Regions from separate parts of the Alcanivorax sediminis genome, predicted to be linked through region 1. Evidence: predicted binding sites of a transcription regulator. Region 1 holds the regulator's gene; the other holds the start of a gene.
The links. The regulator FNR, encoded in region 1, switches genes on or off when oxygen is low (the NO sensors DNR and NnrR bind a similar motif). The targets are predictions, from matches to a motif close to TTGATNTANATCAA.

Region 2: GFN93_RS07875 (OmpW/AlkL family protein) is a predicted target of FNR. The motif match lies at 5,055-5,068, and genes of this name have one in related genera.

What each region holds. Positions count from the first base shown of each region.
Region 1 covers NZ_WIRE01000001.1:2,623,203-2,630,422, forward strand. Annotated here, with positions in the region: gene GFN93_RS11980 (hypothetical protein) at 20-511, opposite strand; gene yaaA (peroxide stress protein YaaA) at 585-1,358, shown strand; gene GFN93_RS11990 (sll1863 family stress response protein) at 1,441-1,746, opposite strand; gene GFN93_RS11995 (universal stress protein) at 1,761-2,678, opposite strand; gene fnr (fumarate/nitrate reduction transcriptional regulator Fnr) at 2,675-3,388, opposite strand; gene hemN (oxygen-independent coproporphyrinogen III oxidase) at 3,457-4,830, opposite strand; gene GFN93_RS12010 (sulfite exporter TauE/SafE family protein) at 4,896-5,693, opposite strand; gene ccoS (cbb3-type cytochrome oxidase assembly protein CcoS) at 5,680-5,913, opposite strand; gene GFN93_RS12020 (heavy metal translocating P-type ATPase) at 5,877-7,220, opposite strand, start outside.
Region 2 covers NZ_WIRE01000001.1:1,724,372-1,731,591, forward strand. Annotated here, with positions in the region: gene GFN93_RS07850 (M14 family zinc carboxypeptidase) at 1-612, opposite strand, end outside; gene GFN93_RS07855 (C40 family peptidase) at 1,047-1,736, shown strand; gene GFN93_RS07860 (methyltransferase family protein) at 1,651-2,112, opposite strand; gene GFN93_RS07865 (PhoH family protein) at 2,419-3,885, shown strand; gene GFN93_RS07870 (hypothetical protein) at 4,033-5,034, opposite strand; gene GFN93_RS07875 (OmpW/AlkL family protein) at 5,183-5,866, shown strand; gene glpE (thiosulfate sulfurtransferase GlpE) at 6,197-6,517, opposite strand; gene rhlB (ATP-dependent RNA helicase RhlB) at 6,510-7,220, opposite strand, start outside.

The sequences.
Region 1 (7,220 bases):
TCTTGCCAGTCCGGGCCAATCAGAGAGAGGGGTAGGCCAGTTTCGACAGGGGGGTAATATCCCACTTATCCGGCTTCTTGCCGGCCTCCGGATGCCGCGCAACCAATGCGAAAGAGTAATGCCTGCCCGCAGGGATGAAGAGCTGGAGTAACTGCTGTTGCTGATCAATAACGTCGCAATCGCTTGCTCCTGAGGCGCCATTGCTGCAGGCAAAGGCGCTTGCCTGCAGGGTAATGCCTGCCAGATCCAGGTCACTGTCATTAAATATCGTCCCGGTGAATCGCACCCCCGATTCGGAGCTCACCATGTCAGCCACTTCCACGCGGATGCCCTCCGGCGGGAGGGTGACCTGATCACGCTTGCCTGGATTGACAACCCCGTATATCACCACGGACGACACTATGGCGACGATTGTCGCGGTGACCGCAAACACTCGCTTGCCTCGCTGCCAACTGGCAAGCAACAGCGTGACCACGGCGATCAACATCGTTAATAACAGCAATAGGCGCATTTCACCTCCTCATGTGCAGACCTGCGCTGCTTTGATTCATATAATCCCACAGCGACATGTAAAGGAGAACATCATGCTGATCGTAGTTTCCCCGGCCAAAACGCTGGATTATGAAAGCCCTTTGCCCACCTTGAAAACCACGCAGCCTCGCATGCTCGATGACAGCGAGGTTCTCATCGATCGGGCGCGCCAGCTATCACCGGCGGATGTGGCCAGCCTGATGAAGGTCAGTGACAAAATCGCGCACCTGAATGTGGAGCGGTTCGCTCAATGGCAGCGCCCCTTCAACAAAAAAAATGCTCGCCCGGCAGCGTTTGCGTTCAAGGGCGATGTCTACACTGGCCTTGAGATCGAAACGTTTACCGACTCCCAGTTAGAGCGGGCGCAGAGTCATTTCCGCATGCTCTCAGGCCTCTATGGTGTATTACGCCCACTCGATCTTATGCAGCCGTACCGCCTGGAAATGGGCACCAAGCTCGACAATGATCGAGGAAAGGATCTCTATGCATTCTGGGGCCACACTATCACTGATCAGCTCAATGCGGATATGAAAGCATTGAAAACGGATGTCCTGGTCAATCTCGCCTCTAATGAATACTTCAAATCTGTGAAAGCCAAAGATATACACGGCCGCATCATCGAGCCTGTATTCCAGGACGAGAAAAACTGCAAGTTCAAGGTAATCAGTTTTTACGCGAAGAAAGCGCGAGGGTTAATGGCCGCCTGGATTCTGAAGAAGGGGATTAAAGACCCTGCAAAACTGGTGAATTTCGATGTGGCGGGCTATCGCTACTGCGAAGACGAATCCACGGCAGACAAGCCGGTATTCAGAAGAGGAGAACAATAGGCAGGCGGACGAGTGCAAGCAGGAAACGCAAAATCCGACATTGACCAGGCTTTGCGTTTCAACACTCGCAACTCAATACCGATTAGTTATCCTTGTCCTTGTTTTCAAACTCGCTTCTGGCCGCCAGAAGACCGGTTTTGAGGCCATCCCAGGCAATTTCGAGACCATCCTTGATGTCCTGCCAGGCATCTTCGCTGCGGGACTCCAGGTCTTCCAGCTTGGCTTCAAACTCTTTCCGCTGTTCATTGAATTCCGACAGCTTCTCTTCGGCTTCCTCTCGCCACTCGTGGCTGAGATCGCCAATGCGAGCCGCCAGGCGGTCACGCTGATAATCCCAGTCTTCCAGTTTCTGACGGACAGAATCTACAAAGTCCTTTTTCTCTGACATGGTCTTCTCCGTAATCAGGATTTCCAGGGGGTCTGAAAATCATCAGGCTTAACCACCAGCACATCACAGCTGGCCCGGGTTATAACGGCTTCGGCAGTGGCTCCCAGTAGCAGCCGTTCTGGCAGCTTTCGGTGCACGGTACCGACAATCAGCAAATCTACGTCGTTATCTTTGCAGTAGTGGGACAGGGTAGGGGCCACAGCCCCCTCAAGCATGACCAATTGATCAGAGGCAAAACCCTGGCCACTGGCGAACCGCTTGAATACCGCTTTCTGGCTCTCCTTGATATCTTCAAGGCTGCCACTGAACTCGGACAGGGCTTCCCCCATGAGCAGCACCAGGCTGTCGTCTACCGCATCCATGACATGGCAGACTTTCAGCGAGCCATCCAGCTGCTGCGCTATCGCCTGCGCCTGCGCGGTGACTTTCACCGACAATGAGTCAACCTCATCCTTGCCCGTCTCAGGGTCCACCGCCAGTAGTAGAGAAGGCGGGTTCTGCCAGGGTTGGCTGTGGATACAAAGCACATCACATGGCGCCTTGCGGATCAGCTGCCAGTCACGCGGGGTGAACAAGTGTCGCTTCAAACCACTCTCGGCACTGGTGTGCACCACCAGCACGGCGGGGTTGAATTGGAGGATGATGTCGCGCAGCGCATCGATTTCACGCTTTTCCCACAGCACGTGCGCGCTGCAGGTCATGCCGTGGGCCAGTGACGCGATCCTCTTCTCCCAGGCATGACGAATTTGGGTCGTGGCGGCCTCCAGTCTCTGCTTGTCATAACCCACCGCACGCACCATGGCGGAGCAATAACCGTTAACGGCAATAACGAGCGAGGTGCCACGGGCGGCGGCCAACTGCTTGGCCTTCTCAAAAGCGGGCTGAGGCGACTTGAGATCGGTATCCAGCACGACCATGACAGGCTGTGTCACAGGGAATCCTCCAGGGCAGGATCATGACCACACAGTTTGCCACGATCGAGAATCTCTACCTCACGGCCTTCTGCTCGCAACCAGCCGTTTTGCTGGAAACGAGTGAAAATGCGACTCACTGTTTCAACCGCCAGGCCAAGGTAGTTGGCAATGTCATAGCGAGACATGGGCAGTCGAAAAGCACGGTGACTCAGGCCTCGGCGCTGATGACGAGCCGACAGCGAAAGTAGCAGGGATGCCACTCGGTCATCCGCATTCTTCTTGCTGAGCAGCATGTGTAGCTCACGATCAGCCCGAATTTCATTACTCATCAGACTGAAAAAATGATGCTGTAAAGACGGAATTTTCTGCGACAACGCTTCCAGCTGCGAGAAGGGGATTTCACAGACTGTGGCCGTTTCAAGCGCTTTGGCATTGGAAATGTGATGAGCGGTACTGATCCCATCCATGCCAAGCACTTCCCCGGGCAGGTAAAAACCAGTGACCTGCTCATCCCCCTGATCACTCAGCACATAGGTCTTGATGGCACCGGATCGCACGGCATAGACCGCCTCAAAGCTGTCCGAAGCACGGAACAGGTGCTCGCCACGCTTTAGCGGGCGGCCTCGGTGAATAATATTGTCCAGCTGGTCCAGCTGGGCGGGGGCAACAGCCAGAGGCAGACAAACCGGACTAAGGCTGCATTCGCTACAGGAAACATGCTGTGACACGGGGTAACTCCCAAATCTTACGCTGCGTAAAGACACTGTCAGTGTAGTCCAACAGCGTCAATAATCACTCAGAGAATACGGCTATATTTTACTGTCGGCTTCTCAGTCATGTATTGATCAAAAGGCTGCACCAGGGCCCGGCTGACCAGCCGGCCCTGATCGGTGATTTTCAAATGATCCGCCGACAGGGTCACCAGGCCCTGATCGGCGAAAAAAGCCCAGCGCTGGAGCGCGTCGGCAAAGGTTTCAGCAAAATTGACGCCCCAACGCTGCTCAAAGGCGGGGATATCCAGATGAAGGTCGCACAGCAAGCGCATGATGACATCTTGGCGAATGCGATCATCCGAAGTTAGCAGATAGCCTTTTTCAATAGGGATCTGGCCATTTTCGACCCGGGTTTGCCACTGCTCGATGCCTTTCTCGTTCTGGACGTATAAATCGCCAATCTGACTAATGGCGCTAACCCCCATGGCGATCAGGTCTGCATCACCATGCAGACTGTATCCCTGAAAATTCCGGTGCAGTAGCCCATTCTTCTGCGCCACTGCCATTTCATCGGTCTCCAGAGCGAAGTGATCCATGCCAATGAAGCGATAGCCGGCACTTTGCAACATCTCACCAGCCCGGACATACATCCTTACTTTCTCCTCCGGGGAGGGCAGTTCATGACTGTTGATCTGTCGTTGTACCTTGAAGCGGTCTGGCAAGTGCGCGTAGTTATACAGCGAGATTCGTTCCGGTTTCAGCGTAATGATCTTGTCCAGGGTGCGCATCATGGAGGCTTCTGACTGGCGTGGCAGCCCACTGATCAGATCCAGATTGATGGAGCGGAAACCGAAATCTCTTGCCCAGTGCATGGTGTCTCGGATCATTTCCCAGGACTGGATTCGGTTTACCGCCTCCTGAACGCCGGGGTCCAGATCCTGGACTCCCAGGCTGACACGATTGAACCCCAGCCCCCGCAGCAGCCCCAACCGCGAACGATCTACAGTTCTCGGATCAATCTCGATGGCATAGTCACCCCGGTCATCCTCACGCAAGTTGAAGTGCCGGGCCATGTCGTAAACCAGCTCGGTCATTTGTGCATCGCTGAGATAGGTCGGAGTACCACCCCCCCAGTGAATCTGGGTCACCTGACGTCGATCATCGATCATGGCCGAGCGCATGCGAATCTCATGCTTCAAGTGCTTGAGGTATTCTCCAGCCCGAGCGCGGTTGGCGGTGATAATGCGATTGCAGCCACAGTAGTAACAAACCGTGCTGCAGAACGGGATATGGAAATACAGTGACAGGGGCCGCCGTGCGGCGTTGCCTTCTTGCACGGCGGCGACCAGATCATCCTCGGTAATACCGGAGTGGAAGTTGGGGGCGGTCGGATAGGAGGTGTACCGGGGCCCGGGGCCGCCGTACTGATGGATCAGTGATTCATTCCATTCGACCACAATTGTTCCTCCCACAAAGATGGGAGGATTATCACGCTGCCAACCAGCACCAACCTTGATATGGATCAATGGTCATGGTGATGAGTCTCAGAATGGCCCTGGGGGAGTGCGTCATTCCCCAGGGTGGGCTCCAGCTTGGCAGCATGCTGATGCATGGCATGGCCTTCACCGTTTGCCATCTGCCACGCCATGAACAGGAACAGCACCGCCAGCACCAGAGTCAGTCCAACGGCTATTTTGCGGGCTTTTGGCCCTCGAAAAGCCTGCAACTGTGACGCCACGACCCCCGTGGTGGCTACCGGAATAACCGTGATGGCACCAAACACGGCCATAACCGCGCCCCCGGTGAATGCCTCACCACTGGTTGCAGCCAGGGCCAACGCGGTATAGACCAAACCACAAGGCAGAAAGCCCCATAGCATGCCAAGTAACCAGGCCTTTAGCGGATGATCCAGCGGCATGAGCTTTCGTGTGAGGGGCTGGAGGGTTCGCCAAAGTCCCTGGCCAAGCCGCTCCAGATGAGCAAGAAGGCCACCCTTACCAGATAAATGCATTGCCAGCAGTAGCATCAGGACACCGGAAAGCGCCAGTCCGAACGCCATGGAAGGACCGGGAAGCCAACCGAGCAGTTTGTTGCCAAGGCTACCTGCAAGGAGGCCGAGCAGCGTATATGTGGTCACCCGCCCCAGCCCGAGAACCGCTTGCCACCACCACAGCGCGGCCCCCTGGCGTTGATGCTCCGGAACCGCAAAAGTCAGCGCACTACTGATACCGCCACACATCCCCACACAGTGGATACTGCCGGTCGCCGCGATGATGGCGCTGCTGGCTAGCAGGGCCAGCAAGGATTCAGGGTTCATCATGGTTTTGCCTGTCCGCCCTGGGTTGGCTGTCGCTTTGAGCCGATGGGTCTGGCCGGCGTTTTCCTCGGTCACGGCGCTGCTCACGGTCATCAAAGACGACTCGCCAGGAAGCATTATCCAGATCTTCGAACTGATCCTTACGCAAGGCCCAGAACAGGAAAGCGATGGCTCCGCCTAAAAAAATCAGCGCCAACGGGATGAGGAGGATGACAATTTCCATCGACTTATCCGGGATGCGTTAAAAGTAACCAACAGAGAGCTGGCAGACATGCCGATGGCCGCTGCCCAGGGAGGAATCCATCCTGCCACGGCGAACGGTACAGCAATCACGTTATAAAGTAGCGCCCAACTCAGGTTCTGACGAATCAGCGATTGGCAACGCCGAGCCAGGGCGGGCAGGGCAGGAGTGGCATCCAGGCGGTCATGCAGCAGGTACAGACCGGCTGCACGCTGGGTAAGACTGGTCGCATTGGCCGTCGCCACAGACACCGACGCAGCGAGCATGGCGTTGGCATCGTTGATGCCATCACCCACGATCATCTGCGGCGCGCTCTGCTCCAGTGTTTCCACCCAGCGTTGTTTGTCATCCGGTGTCATACCGGCCTGCCATTCCCCAATCCCGGCCAGTGCCGCAATCTTGCTGGCAGCACCGGCGTTGTCACCCGTGGCCATTCGGCTGATGATGCCCTGGTCACGCAGCCGACTGACAACCCTTTCCGATTCCTCACGAAGGGTATCCTCCAGCAAAAGCTGAAGCTGCAGTTGATTATCTGCATAAAGAGCGAGACAGGTGGTGCCGTCGCGAGCACTCTCAGGATCACCACCGATGCGCCACTGCTGATGATGACGCACTCCCTCTGCCCCGGACCGTGTGGTGACGACATCGTGCACCGCAGCATCACGCACCACATGCTGAAAAGCACGGGCCAAAGGGTGAGGGTTCTGCCACTCCAGTGCAGCGGCTATGGCGAGAAGCTCGTCCTCTGAAAGCGCGCACCCCGTCGTGACTGATTTACGGATTTCTACTATGGAGAATTGCCCCGTGGTCAGCGTACCGGTCTTGTCGAAAATGGCACCTTTCACCGTCGGCAGCTTGAGTAACTGCCTCGGTGAGGCGACCAGCACACCATTCTTGAGTGCCGCCCCGAGGGTGGCGGAAAGGGTAAGCGGTACCGCCAGCGCCAAGGCGCATGGACACGTCACCACCAACACGGCCAACGTATGCTCGAATGCAACGGCGGGACCCGATGACCAGTGCCACGCCATGGTGAAGGCCGCCAGCACCAGCACCCCAGCCGTAAACAGCGGGGCAACCTGTTGCCAGTCTCTGACTACCTCCATACGTTCCTGCTGGGCACGATCCACCTGCTCGCCAATTTGCGCCATCAGGCTACTCGACACCGTACCACTGGCTTCTACTACCAGCCCCCCTTCGGCTACGCGGGTGCCGGCATGGATGCTATCTCCCAGGCTTCTGCGCACCGGCAGGGATTCCCCCGTGAAAGCCGATTCGTCCAGCGCTGCTTC
Region 2 (7,220 bases), 900 kb from region 1:
ATAGCAGCACCAGATGCGGTCGCGTCGGCCGAAGCCGCTATGGCAATCCACGCTCATGGAGAATGGTGCGGGGAAAAGCTTTTCCTGCACCACCCGGATCATGGCTTGAGCCTCAAGCTCCATGGGCTCCCCGCGCTTACCTCGATACCACGGCAGATGCCGGCTGATGCGATGACCTCCGACCAGAAACGGGACCTTGCCCATGGCATCAACAGGGGCGTTGCGCATCAGGTCTACCCCATTGGGATTACTACGGGTGCGTCGCCAGATGCCACCCGGGTTGATCATGGGCATGAACACCAGCCGTACCTGCTCCAGCCGGCGGTGTAGCTGGTCATCCCACTGCAGGCGGTGGATCAGGCTATGTAGCCAGGACATCAGCACCTGGCTGCCAATTCGCTCCACACCATGCACGCCCCCGAAGAAGCCAATCACCGGGACCCTGGGGGAGGTGGAGCCCATCTCGATTACTTTCACCGGTAGCGTCAGTTCGCCCATGGGGACGTCATGGACGGTGCTCACCCGCAGATGCCGTTCGCCCTCACGGATCAATGCCTCCAGTTCCAGCATTTCCGGAAGATGGCGTTGCAGCAGATAAAGGCGGTCTTCCATAGGCGGGGCAGGGCAGGAGCAGAATGTGTCGCAGAGGTTACTGCAGGGAGGTAACAGAAATGTGACGGCAGGCAGCCTGCAAACGCTCTCCCGCAAATCTACGGAGCGGCTGTAGGAGCGAGCCTGCTCGCGATCCGAGCCCGAGCGAGGAATGAGTTTCGAGTTTCGAGTTACGAGAAGCGAGTTTCGAAAGACAAAACCTCAAACCTCGTTCTCGGCAGTCACCTTTTGATTTTCGCAACTCGTGACTCGAAACTCGCTTCTTGAATCCTGGGCTCTGGAATCTTTACCTCGCTTAGGCTCGGATCGCGAGCAGGCTCGCTCCTACAGCGCGCTTTTGTTCACCAAACCGTGACGTTGCTGTCAGCGATCTGTCATTCCACAGGCCTAACGTTGCCACATCAGAATTGATCAGAAACCCGGGAACGTCTGCGATGACACTGCCTCTGGATTCTGCTTTTGCCTTGCGCACGGGAGACATACTGCTGTTTTCCGGACGTGGTTTGACCAGTGAAGTGATTCGGGTCTTTACCCGTAGCCCCTGGAGCCACATCGGCATGGTGGTGTTTTTGCCTGATAGCCCTGAGCCGCTGGTACTGGAATCGACCACGCTGGGAGAGTCCGATGATGTGCGGCTTGGCAAGCCAGTGGCCGGCGTGTCGTTGGTATCGCTGGACACTAAACTGAAAGACTATCCCGGCTCAGTAGCGGTGCGGCGGCGCCATGGTCCTGACTTGAGCGAGAATCAGGACCGGCTGCTGCAGCGCTTGCTGCGACGACTCATGCATCGTCCCTACAAGAATTACCTGTTCTGCAATGCTATTGATGTCCTGACCGCCTTCAGGCGCAAGCCAGATCAGCGAGGCTGGTTCTGCTCAGAACTGGTGGCCGAATTGTACCGGCGGCTTGGCTGGCTGCCCCGGGATATCCGGGCAAGCACCCTGGTGCCGGGGCACTTTGGCTCCCGGCATATGCGGTTGTTGAATGGCAAGCTGGGTCGGGCCCAGTGGTTAAAGCAGGAGTCGGGCTGCGAAGATCTCAGAGCCAGCGCCGGGTTTTGCGGCAGTAGTCATGCCATTCGGACCCAAACTTCTCCGCATGAAAGGCCTCTTCCGCTGCAATGACATGGGTGTGAATGACCCATACCACAGGCAAAAGCATCAGTAACATGCCGACGCTGTGCTGGCTCAGCGCCATGGCCGCTGCCAGGCAGGTGAAGCCAAGGTAAATGGGGTTGCGGCTGAGGGTGAAAACGCCGGTAGTGAGCAGGCTGCTGGCGGCCCGGTGGGGCATCACCGTGGTCCTGGCCATGCGCAGTTGAATTACTGCTGACAGCACCAGTAATGCGCCAATGATGGCCAATGCCAACATCAGCCAGAAATCACCGGGGAACTGGACAGCGGGAAAATGAATGGCGCGATCCAGGCCATAGCCCATCAGCAGGCCGCCGAGATACAGGGCGGGGGGCGGCATCATGACTTGAGGATGTTCGAGTGACATGGGCAAGGGCGTGGTTACCTGATGGCCCTCCAGTGTAGCGGAGAGTCGCTGGCAACTGAATCGACAGACGTGTTCAGAAAAAACTTTTCGGAGGTTCCTATTGATCGACTTAAAAAAACTGGGGTATGGTAATTCCATTCCCGCCACAGCGGGAGTGATCGCGATCAAAAGCTGTAACAGCTGAATGCTACTGAACCGCCAAAAGGTTTAAAACCAACGGCGGCAGGGGCAGGCGTCACTCTCGCACTCCAGATCTGACGTCCAGCCAAAGCCGCCACACCATTGCAAACCGTACAGGGGATACGCATGGAAGAGCGCGCGGCCAGACTCCACACCCTTTCCATCAGCCACCACGCGAGCGCCAGCCAGAACGACGGCACCATCGAGCAAGAACAGAAAAAAACCTACGTCATCGATACCAACGTCCTGATTCACGACCCCAACTCCCTGATGAACTTTGAAGAACACCGGGTGGTGATTCCCATGACGGTGCTGGAAGAGCTGGACAAACTGAAAAGCGGCAAATCGCATACGGCAGCAGATTGCCGGGCGGCTATTCGGCTGATAGACAAGGTGCTGGGCCATGCTACCCCTGAGCAAGTCGAAGCGGGTATCCCGATTCCTCGAGGGCCGGATAATTCCACCCAGGGTACCCTTACTGTGTTGATGTCATCGTTGGAAGACGTGAAGGCGCCATTGCCGGATCACCTTAACGACAACCGCATCATCAACGATGTGGTGCGTATGAAAGCGCAAGCGCCTGACCAGCGCTTCATCCTGGTCACCAAAGACATCAACATGCGGCTCAAGGCCCGGGCCTGCGGTATTGAGTCTGAGGATTATCATAACGATCAGCTGGTGACAGATATCAAGCAGTTGACCCGTGGTTATTTTGAGGTGCCGGGTTCCTTCTGGGATCAGGTGACCCAGGTGGAAACCGAGCAGGACGGTGCCGACACCTTGCATTACCTGTCGCACGGTTTGCTGGTCAGCGAAATTCTCGGAGAAGAAGTTTATCCCAATCAGTACATCATTGATGAGATGGGCTTTGTGGGGCGGGTCATGCATATCGAGAATGGTGTGGTGACGCTGAAGCATTACAAGGCCGAGAGTATGCTGGAGCAGGAAGCGTGGGGTCTCAAGCCCATGAATATTCAGCAGGCCATTGCCTTGCAGCTGTTGCTGGATCCGGATGTGCATCTGGTCAACCTCACTGGGGCTGCCGGTTCCGGGAAAACGATTCTCGCATTGGCTGCTGCTATCGAAATGACAGTGGAGCAGAAGCGCTTCAATAAAATTATTGCCACTCGATCCACGCCGCCACTGGCGGAAGATCATGGCTTCCTGCCAGGTACGGAAGAGGAAAAAATGGACCCCTGGCTGGGTGCCATTAACGATAATATCGAGGCGTTGCACCTGAACGACGAAAATCCAACCGGCAGCATTCAGTACGTGAAAGAGCGGGCCAATATCCAGTTCAAGGCCATGAATTACATCCGTGGCCGCAGCTTCCAGAAGTCACTTATCCTGATTGATGAAAGCCAGAACCTGACTCCCCATCAGATGAAGGCCATCATCACCCGGGCCGGTGAAGGCTCCAAGGTGGTCTGCCTGGGTAACCTGGCACAGATCGATACCCCGTATCTGTCGCCCACCAGCTCCGGGCTGACCTACATGACCGAACGCTTCAAGCGTTTTGCCCATGGAGGATCGGTGCAACTGAACGGTGTGCCGCGGTCGTTGCTGGCGGAGTATGCGGAGTCGTTCCTCTGAATGAATAATGAATAGTGAATAATTAATAGCTAACTCAAACCAGTTTTTCTGTTTTTGAAAACAAAGAGGCCGCACCCAAACCGGGCGCGGCCTCTTGCATTTCAGGTAAAGCCTGAGGTCAATCGCGACGTTATTAATTATTCACTATTAATTATTAATTATCTTCCTGCACGCCTCGGACTCATAAAAGTCATCCAGCGACCAGCTAATGAACGGTTCCAGTACGCCTTGCTCAACCAGAACAGAAGCCCCTTTGGCGAGGGCGGGAACGGTGAACTCGCGAATCTTTTCTTCGCTGATCTGCATGCCTGCCAGTACATCCGCCAGGGTTTTTTCGCTCAGTGCGTCCACTGCCGCACGGATGCCAACGCTGATCAAGCGGCGGGTGTAATCGAGACGGGCACTTTCATCACCAATCTGACAGCCTTGCTCAACCAGGTCTTTGACGGTGCCGTTAGGAATTTGTGAGAGATAGTTGGCAGGTTTGAGCGGTGCCACACGGCGATACCCGTCACGGGCCAGCTGTTCTATCCGCTCATTGGTGAGCTGTTTGTTAAGCCACTGTTCCCCGGTCTTCAGGGTTTCGCGAATATTCTTTTGTAGATAACCGCGGATGGACTCTTCCATACCACCCATGGCCTTGCCGACCACGCTCTTGCGCCCCATCTTCATCACGCTGCTGACGCCCGGCAGTTTGGCCAGGGCGTTTTCTTCCAGCAAGAAATTCTTGATGCCGGTATACAGCATCTCGCTGACCATTTCGCTGACGAGTGGATGGTTCAAGCCGGCATGAATGGCTTTTTCTCGCAGGCTTTTCAGCTGCAAAGATTTTTCCAGTACGGCTTCAAAGTGCGCCTCACTGAGCAGTTCGCCAACGGTGGCGTCATCATTTTCGGCGGCCTTGAGCACTGCCTCGGTGGTTTGCACGATCACATCCTGCAAGCCTTGAGCACTGTTCGCTTCCAGCACCCATTGTTCAACTACTTGGCACAGGCTGTCGCTGTCCACCAGTTTCCCTAACGGTGTATCACCAAGGCAGGCGCTGGCCTGGGCCATGATGGCCTGCCAGTGATCCTGGTTTTGCAGTTGTTGGCAGAGGTGTGCCTTGTGGGCATCGCGCAGGGCGCTAATCAGTTCAGAAGACGACATGGTGACAAGCCTCGTTTTTATTGATTTAGAGCAATGCTCATTGATGTGCCGAGAGGTTCAATGGCCCCGTAGTTTGAACGTTGACCCTAATGCCCGGCAACCGGGGTTTGGTCATTGAATGTATCTTGCGTTATCCAAGGGGATCTGTATGCAACTGCAAGGACAAGTTAAAGGGGCTCTGCTGCTAACCGGCCTGCTGCTGGGTAGCCCACTCATGGCCAACCAGGCGGGGGATTTCATCGTTCGTGCCGGGGTTGCCAATGTGAATCCGGATGTCAGCAGTGAACGTTTTGATTCAGCGTTGCCGGCGGTGGGCGGTCTCGGTGTGGATGTGGATGATGACACTCAGCTGGGACTGACTTTCACCTATATGGTGACTGACTCTATTGGTGTGGAGCTGCTGGGCGCTACTCCGTTCACACACGATATTATCCTTGATACCGGTGGTGAGGGCCTGGTAGTGGGTGAAACCAGTCAGCTGCCCCCCACTGTACTTGCACAGTTTTATGCGCCCAAAATCGGCCCTGTTCGCCCTTATGTGGGTGTCGGCCTGAACTACACCCTGTTCTTCGAAGACAGCATTGACGATGCCGTTGTCAGTCCTTTACTTGGCGGTGCGGATGCGGATGTGAAGCTCAGCAACTCCATGGGACTGGCCTGGGAAGTCGGCGCGGATATCGCTTTGAATGACAAGTGGCTGTTGAATCTCAGTGCCTGGCAGATCGACATCGACACTGAAGCGCGCCTGTATGTGAATGATGCGCGTGTGGACAAGATCGATGTGGAGCTGGATCCCTGGGCATACATGGTCGGTGTTGGGTATCGGTTTTAGGTACGCCTGACGCCTGACGCAGGGACGCGTTTGGTGCTGGCTGCGTCTCCCACACGGCTATTCGGCGAAGCCGCTGTAGGAGCGAGCCTGCTCGCGATCCGAGCCTAAGCGAGGTAGGGATTCCAGAAGCGGGTTTTGAGTACCGAGTTTCGAAAATCTAAAACCTGGTTCCGGGTTAGGGTTTTGCCTTTCAAAACTCGGTACTCGCGACTCGAAACTCATTCCTCACTGAGGCTCGGATCGCGAGCAGGCTCGTTCCTGCAGCGGGGTATAGCGAGTCTTGTAGTGATGCAAAAAGGCCCGCCCGGGTACCGGGCGGGCCTTTTTACGTCAGGCGTCTGCAGTTTCCAGCGTTTCCGGAAACTGCAGCTTGAACACCTCAAAGCCGCCATCCAGGCTGACGGCCTGAAAACCCTGTTCGGTCAACCAATCCGCTGCGCCCTGGCTGCTGTTGCCGTGGTAGCAATAGATCACCAGGGGGCGAGTCTTGTCAGTGTCAGCAAAGAACTGATCCACATTGGCATTGGTCAGGTGCACGGCGCCGCGCAGGTGTCCGCTGGCAAAGCTGTGCGGGTCGCGAATGTCCACAAACAGCGCCTGGCCTTCATCGAAGCGGGCCTTGCCTTCCTGGGGGCTGATCCGTTCAGGCATTACTGGCTTCCTTCTCCTGCAGCAGGTCCGCAGGCGGATACTCGCATTCCAGCTTCATGCTGATGGCGCTCTCCAGTTCCGGCAGCAGGAAGGCGTCGTCTTCACAGGCGAAGCTGATGGACATGCCGCTGGCGCCAGCCCGACCAGTACGGCCAATACGGTGTACGTAATCTTCCGGGTCTTCCGGCAGGTTGTAGTTCACCACATGGGAAACGCCATCAATATGAATCCCTCGGCCCGCCACATCGGTGGCAATCAACACCTGCAGATCCCCTGAGCGGAACCGTTCCAGGGTTTTCATGCGCTGGTTTTGTGGCACATCGCCAGAAATCATCGACACCTTCAGGCCTTTCTTGAGCAGGCGGTCGTTGATGCGGCGGGTGATGTCCCGGCGGTTGGCAAACACAATCACCTTGTCCATGTTCATGCCAGTGATCAGGTTGTAGAGCAGTTTGAACTTGTCGTCGGTGTTGGTGATGTACACCTTCTGCTCCACCGTGTCCGTGGTGACCTGGGTCGGCTCGATTTCCACCACTTCGGCATCCTGTGTCCAGCGGCGAGCCAGGTTCATCACGTCCTCGTTAAAGGTCGCAGAGAAAAGCAGGGTCTGCCGGTGCTTGCTGCGTGGTGTCATGCTGACGATGCGTTTCACATCGGGGATAAAGCCCATGTCGAGCATGCGATCGGCTTCATCCAGCACCAG